Regions from separate parts of the Streptomyces sp. NPDC001816 genome, predicted to be linked through region 2. Evidence: riboswitches for the same ligand, from Rfam matches in the RefSeq annotation. Region 2 holds a riboswitch; the other holds the start of a gene.
The links. Region 2 has a riboswitch for glycine ahead of gcvP (aminomethyl-transferring glycine dehydrogenase). Riboswitches for the same ligand answer to the same signal wherever they lie in the genome.
Positions count from the first base shown of each region.

Region 1: it holds a riboswitch for glycine, as region 2 does, so the genes downstream of both, gcvT (glycine cleavage system aminomethyltransferase GcvT) here and gcvP (aminomethyl-transferring glycine dehydrogenase) in region 2, are expected to answer to the same signal.

Region 1 is NZ_JBIATY010000009.1:37,208-41,286, reverse strand. Features, by position in the region: gene ACFYZZ_RS29240 (enhanced serine sensitivity protein SseB) at 1-371, opposite strand, end outside; gene ACFYZZ_RS29235 (AAA family ATPase) at 447-1,115, opposite strand; glycine riboswitch at 1,293-1,390, shown strand; gene gcvT (glycine cleavage system aminomethyltransferase GcvT) at 1,542-2,660, shown strand; gene gcvH (glycine cleavage system protein GcvH) at 2,777-3,154, shown strand; gene glyA (serine hydroxymethyltransferase) at 3,169-4,079, shown strand, end outside.
Region 2 is NZ_JBIATY010000014.1:263,981-268,059, forward strand. Features, by position in the region: gene gcvP (aminomethyl-transferring glycine dehydrogenase) at 1-2,091, opposite strand, end outside; glycine riboswitch at 2,264-2,358, opposite strand; gene ACFYZZ_RS38100 (PRC-barrel domain-containing protein) at 2,478-2,849, shown strand; gene ACFYZZ_RS38105 (DNA polymerase IV) at 2,771-4,079, opposite strand, start outside.

The DNA of each region.
Region 1 (4,079 bases), on a different contig from region 2:
TCGGGGTTGAGCGCGATGCCGACCTGCGGGGGCAGACCGCGGGCGAACTCCACCGCCGGGGCGATGGTGTACGACATGTGGGAGCCGGTCGCCTGGCGGAGCTGTTCCTCGGAGCTGAAGACCGGGACGTACACCTGGCCCTCGATGTCCATCGTGGGCAGGTCCAGGGGGCCGCTCTGCGGGCCGCCGCCGCTCGGCAGGGGGATCCAGAGGAAGCTGCGGCCCAGCACCTCGATGATCCGGCCGCCCGCGGAGGGTATGCCCAGGGAGGCCGAGAGCACCTCCTCCAGCTCATTGCCGGGCCAACCGCCGTGCGGGTGGGGGTGCGTCTGTGCCGGGAAGTCCGCGGGAGTGTCCGCCGGGAAGTCCATCTGCCTCTACCGCCTGCTGGGAACCATGCTGTGGAGCAAAAGGCTAGCGGGTGCCTGTGACAGTGACCGGTCCGATCAGCCGGTGAAGGCTATGCGGTGCAGGACGTCCGCCGCGTCCCGGTCCAGCAGCACCGCCGAGCCGCAGCCGGCAGGCAGCTCGCCGCGCTCCACCGCGCGCAGCAGCCGGGCGGTCGTACGGCGGTGGCGGCTGAAGGCGTACCGGGACACGCCGCGGCCGCGCTCGCGCTGGCCCTCGCGGGCCGTGCCGGGGGTGACGTCGAGAAGGAGCAGGTGCAGGGTGCCGCCGCGGCGGCGGGCCTCGCGGGACAGCCAGGAGCGCACCCAGGGCTGGGTGCCGCAGTCGTGGACGACGACTCCCTCGCCGGTGCGCAGGGCGCGGCGCAGTCCGGCGTAGTGCGCGAGGCGGACCAGGGGGCGGTAGAGCGCGTAGGGGAGGAGGCGGGGCATGCGGGCGTCCCAGCTGTCGCGGGTGTCCTGGGAGTCGATGCGGTGGCCGGGGACCGCGCGGTGCATCAGCGTGGACTTGCCGCTGCCGGGCAGGCCGGTGATCACGACCAGGTCGGCGGGCCCGAAGAGCAGGGCGTGCGGGCTGCGGCCCGCGCGGTCGCGCAGGTCGCGGACGACCGGGGCCGGGCGGTCGGCGCAGCGCTCGCGGGCCGGGGCGGAGGGCTGCTTCGGCACCGCGATGCCGGTGGTGGTGGCGTAGGCCGTGGTCCTGTTCACCGTGATCGTCCTCCCCTGTGGGCTCGGTCATCCCCTGCCCATCACATGTAAAGAGAAGGTAATGCGCCGCGTCCAGTGGTTCGGTGCGCGTACTGCCACAGGTCGGTTACAGATGCGGCCCTGACGGGTGGGGGTGAGGCGTGCAATGATGTGCCCGCCAACTGCATACCGGCCGTTTGAATCCGCGCGGGAGAGTTCCCAGCAGCCTTCGCTGGGGCGCCGAAGGAGCAAGTCCCTCCCTTGAATCTCTCAGGCCCCGTTACCGCGCGGGCGAGGCACATCTGAAAAGCGGGCCGCTGTGTCAGTGGCTCCACCCAAGGTGCAAGCCGTGATCGTCCCTGTGGCGGTCTCGGCGAACCTCTCAGGTTCCGATGACAGATGGGGAGGAACGACCTCGCCCGTCATGCCTTGGGAGACGACCGACCGATGAGCAGTACCGAACTCCGTCACACCGCGCTGGATGCCCTCCATCGCTCGCTCGGTGCGACCATGACCGACTTCGCGGGCTGGGACATGCCCCTGCGCTACGGCTCCGAGCGCGACGAGCACGTGGCCGTGCGCACCAAGGCCGGGCTCTTCGACCTGTCCCACATGGGCGAGATCACCGTGACCGGCGCCGAGGCGGCGGCCCTGCTGAACTTCGCCCTGGTCGGCAACATCGCCTCCGTCGGCGTCGGCCGCGCCCGCTACACCATGATCTGCCAGGCCGACGGCGGCATCCTGGACGACCTGATCGTCTACCGCCTCGGCGAGACCGAGTACATGGTCGTCGCCAACGCCTCCAACGCCCAGGTGGTGCTGGACGCGCTGACCGAGCGCGCCGAGGGCTTCGACGCCGAGGTGCGCGACGACCGTGACGCGTACGCGCTGATCGCGGTCCAGGGCCCCGAGTCCCCCGGCATCCTGAAGTCCCTCACGGACGCCGACCTGGACGGCCTGAAGTACTACGCGGGCCTGCCCGGCACGGTGGCCGGCGTCCCCGCCCTGATCGCCCGCACCGGCTACACCGGCGAGGACGGCTTCGAGCTGTTCGTGAAGCCCGAGCACGCCGTGGAGCTGTGGCAGGCGCTGACCAAGGCCGGCGAGGGCGTCGGCCTGGTGCCCTGCGGCCTGTCCTGCCGGGACACCCTGCGCCTGGAGGCGGGCATGCCGCTGTACGGGCACGAGCTGAGCACGTCGCTGACGCCGTTCGACGCCGGGCTCGGCCGCGTGGTGAAGTTCGAGAAGGAGGGCGACTTCGTGGGCCGCGAGGCGCTCACCGAGGCCGCCGCCAAGGCCGAGCAGAACCCGCCGCGAGTGCTCGTCGGTCTGATCGCCGAGGGCCGCCGGGTGCCGCGCGCCGGGTACGCCGTCGTCGCGGGCGGCGAGGTCATCGGCGAGGTCACCTCCGGCGCCCCCTCCCCCACCCTGGGCAAGCCCATCGCCATGGCGTACGTCGACGCGGCGCACGCGGCGCCGGGCACCGAGGGTGTCGGTGTGGACATCCGCGGGAGCCACGAGCCGTACGAGGTCGTGGCGCTGCCGTTCTACAAGCGCCAGAAGTAGACACTGGGCGCGGTCCGTACCGGGTACGTGACCCTGCGCACACATCACCTGCTCATCAGCAGGTTCAGCAGTCCCCCCTTCATCAGCACTCCCGCGCGTACAGGAGAATTCAGGCCATGAGCAACCCCCAGCAGCTGCGCTACAGCAAGGAGCACGAGTGGCTGTCGGCCGCCGAGGACGGCGTGTCGGCGGTCGGCATCACGGAGCACGCGGCCAACGCGCTCGGCGATGTCGTCTTCGTGCAGCTCCCCGAGGTCGGGGACACGGTGACCGCGGGCGAGTCCTGCGGTGAGCTGGAGTCGACCAAGTCGGTCAGCGACCTGTACTCCCCCGTGACCGGCGAGGTCACCGAGATCAACCAGGACGTCGTCGACGACCCGTCGCTGGTGAACTCGGCCCCCTTCGAGGGCGGCTGGCTGTTCAAGGTACGCATCGCGGAGGAGCCGGCCGAGCTGCTCTCCGCCGACGAGTACACCGCCTTCACCGCCGGCTGAGGAGTCGTAGCCGTATGACTGTCCTGAACACGTCCCTGCACGAGCTGGACCCGGAGATCGCCGCCGCGGTCGACGCCGAGCTGAACCGCCAGCAGTCGACCCTGGAGATGATCGCCTCCGAGAACTTCGCGCCGCTCGCGGTGATGGAGGCCCAGGGCTCGGTCCTCACCAACAAGTACGCCGAGGGCTACCCGGGCCGCCGCTACTACGGCGGCTGCGAGCACGTCGACGTCGCCGAGCAGATCGCCATCGACCGGATCAAGGAGCTGTTCGGCGCCGAGTACGCCAACGTGCAGCCCCACTCCGGCGCCTCCGCGAACCAGGCGGCCCTGTTCGCGCTGGCCCAGCCCGGGGACACCATCCTCGGCCTGGACCTGGCGCACGGCGGCCACCTGACCCACGGGATGCGGCTGAACTTCTCCGGCAAGCAGTTCAACGTGGTCGCCTACCACGTGGACGTCGAGACCGGTCTGGTCGACATGGCCGAGGTCGAGCGCCTGGCCAAGGAGCACCGCCCGAAGGTGATCATCGCGGGCTGGTCGGCGTACCCGCGGCAGCTGGACTTCGCCGAGTTCCGCCGGATCGCCGACGAGGTCGAGGCCTACCTGTGGGTCGACATGGCGCACTTCGCGGGCCTGGTCGCCGCGGGTCTGCACCCGAACCCGGTCGAGTACGCGGACGTGGTCACCTCCACGACCCACAAGACGCTCGGCGGTCCGCGCGGCGGCATCATCCTCGCGAAGAAGGACTTCGCGAAGAAGCTGAACTCGTCCGTCTTCCCGGGCTTCCAGGGCGGCCCCCTGGAACACGTGATCGCGGCCAAGGCGGTCTCCTTCAAGGTCGCCGCATCGGAGGACTTCAAGGAGCGCCAGCGCCGTACGGTGGAGGGCGCGCGGATCCTCGCCGAGCGGCTGACCGCGGCCGA
Region 2 (4,079 bases):
GTGGCCCGGCTTGGCGAGGCCGACCAGGGCGTTGAGGTTGGCGCCGTCGACGTAGACCTGGCCGCCGGCCTCGTGCACCTGGGCGCAGATGTCGGCGACATGCTCCTCGAACACACCGTGCGTGGATGGGTAGGTGATCATCAGGACCGCCAGCTCGTCGCGGTACTGCTCGATCTTGGACCGCAGGTCCTCGACGTCGATCTCGCCGTCCTCGGCGGTCTTCACGACGACGACCTTCATGCCGGCCATCACGGCGCTGGCGGCGTTGGTGCCGTGCGCGGAGGACGGGATCAGACAGATCGTGCGCTGCTCGTCGCCGTTGGCCCGGTGGTAACCGCGCACGGCCAGCAGACCGGCCAGCTCGCCCTGCGAACCGGCGTTCGGCTGGAGCGAGACCTTGTCGTAGCCGGTGACCTCGGCGAGACGCTCCTCCAGCTCCCGGATGAGCGTGAGGTAGCCCTCGGCCTGCTCGGCGGGCGCGAAGGGGTGCAGCTGGCCGAACTCGGGCCAGGTGACCGGCTCCATCTCGGTGGTCGCGTTGAGCTTCATGGTGCAGGAGCCCAGCGGGATCATGCCGCGGTCGAGCGCGTAGTCGCGGTCGGCCAGCTTGCGCAGGTAGCGCAGCATGGCGGTCTCGGAGCGGTGCTCGTGGAAGACCGGGTGCGTCAGGAAGTCGTCGGATCGCAGCAGGGCCTGGGGCAGGGTGTCCGCAGCCGTCACGTCCAGCGCCTCGATGTCGCCCTCGACGCCGAAGGCGGACCAGACGGCGGCCAGCTGGGCCCGGTTGCTGGTCTCGTCGCAGGCGAGGGAGACGTGGTCGGCGTCCACGAGACGCAGGTTGACCCCGTTCTCCAGGGCGGCGGCGGCCACCTCGGCGGCCTTGCCGGGCACGCGCGCGGTGAGGGTGTCGAAGTAGGCGCCGTGGACGATCTCGACACCGCCGGCCTTCAGGCCCTCGGCGAGGATCGTGGCGTAGCGGTGGGTGCGGCGGGCGATGGCACGCAGCCCCTCGGGGCCGTGGTAGACGGCGTACATGCCGGCCATCACGGCGAGAAGCACCTGCGCGGTGCAGATGTTGCTCGTGGCCTTCTCGCGGCGGATGTGCTGCTCACGGGTCTGCAGCGCGAGGCGGTACGCCTTGTTCCCGTCGGCGTCGACGGAGACGCCGACCAGACGGCCGGGCAGGCTGCGCGCGAACTTCTCGTGCACCGCCATGTAGCCCGCGTGCGGCCCGCCGAAACCCATCGGCACACCGAAGCGCTGGGTGGTGCCGACGGCGATGTCGGCGCCCAGCTCGCCCGGAGAGGTCAGCAGGGTGAGGGCCAGCAGGTCGGCGGAGACGGTGACGAGGGCGCCCAGCTCGTGCGCCTGGTCGATGACCGGCTTGATGTCGCGTACGGCACCGGAGGCGCCCGGGTACTGGATCAGCACGCCGTTGATCTCGCGAGCGGCGACATCGGCCGGGATGCCGTCGCTCAGGTCGGCGACGACGACCTCGACACCGGTCGGCTCGGCACGCGTCTCGATGACGGCGATGGTCTGGGGCAGCGCGTCCGCATCGACCAGGAACAGGCCCTTCTTGTTCTTGCCCATGCGCCGGGACAGCGCCATCGCCTCGGCGGCGGCCGTGCCCTCGTCCAGGAGAGAGGCGCCGGAGGTCGGCAGGCCGGTCAGGTCGGCGACCATCGTCTGGAAGTTCAGCAGCGCCTCCAGGCGGCCCTGCGAGATCTCCGGCTGGTACGGCGTGTAGGCCGTGTACCAGGCCGGGTTCTCCATGACGTTGCGCAGGATGACCGGCGGGGTGAACGTCCCGTAGTACCCGAGCCCGATCATCGAGCCGAGCACCTGGTTACGGTCGGCGAGCGAGCGGAGCTCGGCGAGCACCTCGGCCTCTGTACGGGCACCCGGCAGATCGAGCGCGTCGGCGTTCTTGATCACATCCGGCACCGCGGCGGCGGTCAGCTCGTCGAGCGAGCCGTAACCGACGTGCGCGAGCATCTTGGCCCGCGCCTCCTGGTCGGGCCCGATGTGGCGCTGCTCGAAGGGGATGCCCGCTTCGAGCTCGGAGAGCGGAGTGCGATGGGCGGTCATTGCGGAGGCCTCCTGGTCTGACGCGACCTTCGAGGGGCACCACGGCGGTTGCCCCGACGGCCTCCCCCTCTGTCATCAAAACCTGAGAGCTTCACCGGGCACCCGAGGGTCCCGGCTTTCACCGTCGGTGAGGGCGGGAGCCGTCGACACTCGCCCTGCTTTCCAGAGTGACCTCGTCCGTGCGGTACGTGAGCCTGAGAGATTCCGGGGAGGATTTGCTCCTTCGGCGCCTCCGACGTGGTCGGAGGACTCTCCCGCACGGGGTCAGCAGCCGCTGTCAGCGTACCAGCGAGGTCAACGCCCGGGCCCTCGAGTGGCCGCCTCCTTGAATGTGCTCTTTTGTAGTGCTTACGGATGAGTTGCGACCAAGTGGAGGGAGAGGGCCCGTGCAGACCGACATCGATCCGCGCAACCTGATCGGCCGCAAGGCGTTCGACCGCAATGGCGCCAAGATCGGCACCATCGACGAGGTGTACCTCGACGACGCCACGGGCGTGCCGGAGTGGGCGGCCATACGCACCGGTCTGTTCTCCCGGGACGCCTTCGTCCCCCTGGAGCCCAGCGAACTGGTGGAGGGCGCCCTTCGGGTCCCCTTCGACCGCGCGCTCATCAAGGACGCCCCCGACTTCGGCGTGGGCCGCCACCTCTCCCCCGAACAGGAACTCCAGCTCTACCACCACTACGGCCTCGACGCGGCCGCACCTCCTTCGGTACCGGACCACGACTTCGGCAAGCTGGCGGGCACGGAGGAAGTCTGATCCTCGGCCGGGACGGGCCGGTGAGCCACGTCGGTTTCCACGACCAACGGCAACGGCTCGGCCGACTCCAGCGCGGGATCGTCGACAAAGAACGTACGGACCCGCCCCGGCTCGGACTGCGGTGTCTCGAAGCGCACCGTGACCCGCCCGAGGCCACTGCCCTGCACCCAGCCGTGCCCGTACTCGGCGTGCCGCACGTCGTACCCGGCCCGCCACTGCCGCTCGGCGGGCTCCGGGCGCTCCTCCACGGCGTCGGGCACGACCTCCTCCGACGTCTCCACGGCCGCGGCGGCGTCCCGCTCGCCCGCCGCGGCTTGCGCGAACAGATCCTCCTGGGTGTAGTCGGCGAGCCCCGAGACGCCCACGCCCAGCAGCCGTACCCCGCCCGTGGTGTCCACGGACTCCAGCAGCCGCGCGGCCGCCTCGCGGATCACCGCCGGATCGTCGGTGGGCCCACGGAGCGTCTCGGAGCGGGTCAGGGTCGAGAAGTCGTACCGCCGCACCTTCAGCACGATGGTCCGCCCGGACAGCCCGGCCCCGCGCAGCCGCCCCACGCACCGGTCGGCGAGCCGCTGCACCTCGATCCCGACCCGCAGCCGGTCATGGATGTCCACGTCATAGGTGTCCTCGACCGACACCGACTTGGTCTCGCGCTCGGCCACCACGGGCCGGTCGTCGTGCGCCAGCGCCATGGCGTACAGCGCGTGCCCGTGCGCCTTGCCGACCAGCCGTACGAGTTCGTCCTCCCCCGCCTCGGCCAGCTCCTCGACGGTGGTGATCCCGGCCCGCCGCAGATGGTCCCCGGTCGCCGGCCCGACCCCGGGCAGCGTCCGCACCGACATGGGGCCCAGCAGCGCCCGCTCGGTCCCTGGCTCGATCAGCACGAGTCCGTCGGGCTTGGCCTGCTCCGAGGCGATCTTCGCGAGCATCTTGGAGGCGGCCAGCCCCACCGACCCGGTCAGCCCCGTGACCGTCCGGATGTCCGCGCGCAGCTTCGCCCCCGCCAGCCGCGCCGACGCCTCGTCCCAGGCCGCTCCCGCGGCCTCCAGATCGACGAACGCCTCGTCCAGGCTCAGCGGCTCCACCAGCGGCGACAGCGCCCGCAGCAACGCCATCACCTGCTCGCTGACCGACTTGTACAGGGCGAAGCGCGGCACGAGGTACGCGGCGTTCGGCGCCAGCCTGCGCGCCTGGGCCATCGGCATCGCCGAGTGGACCCCGAAGACCCGG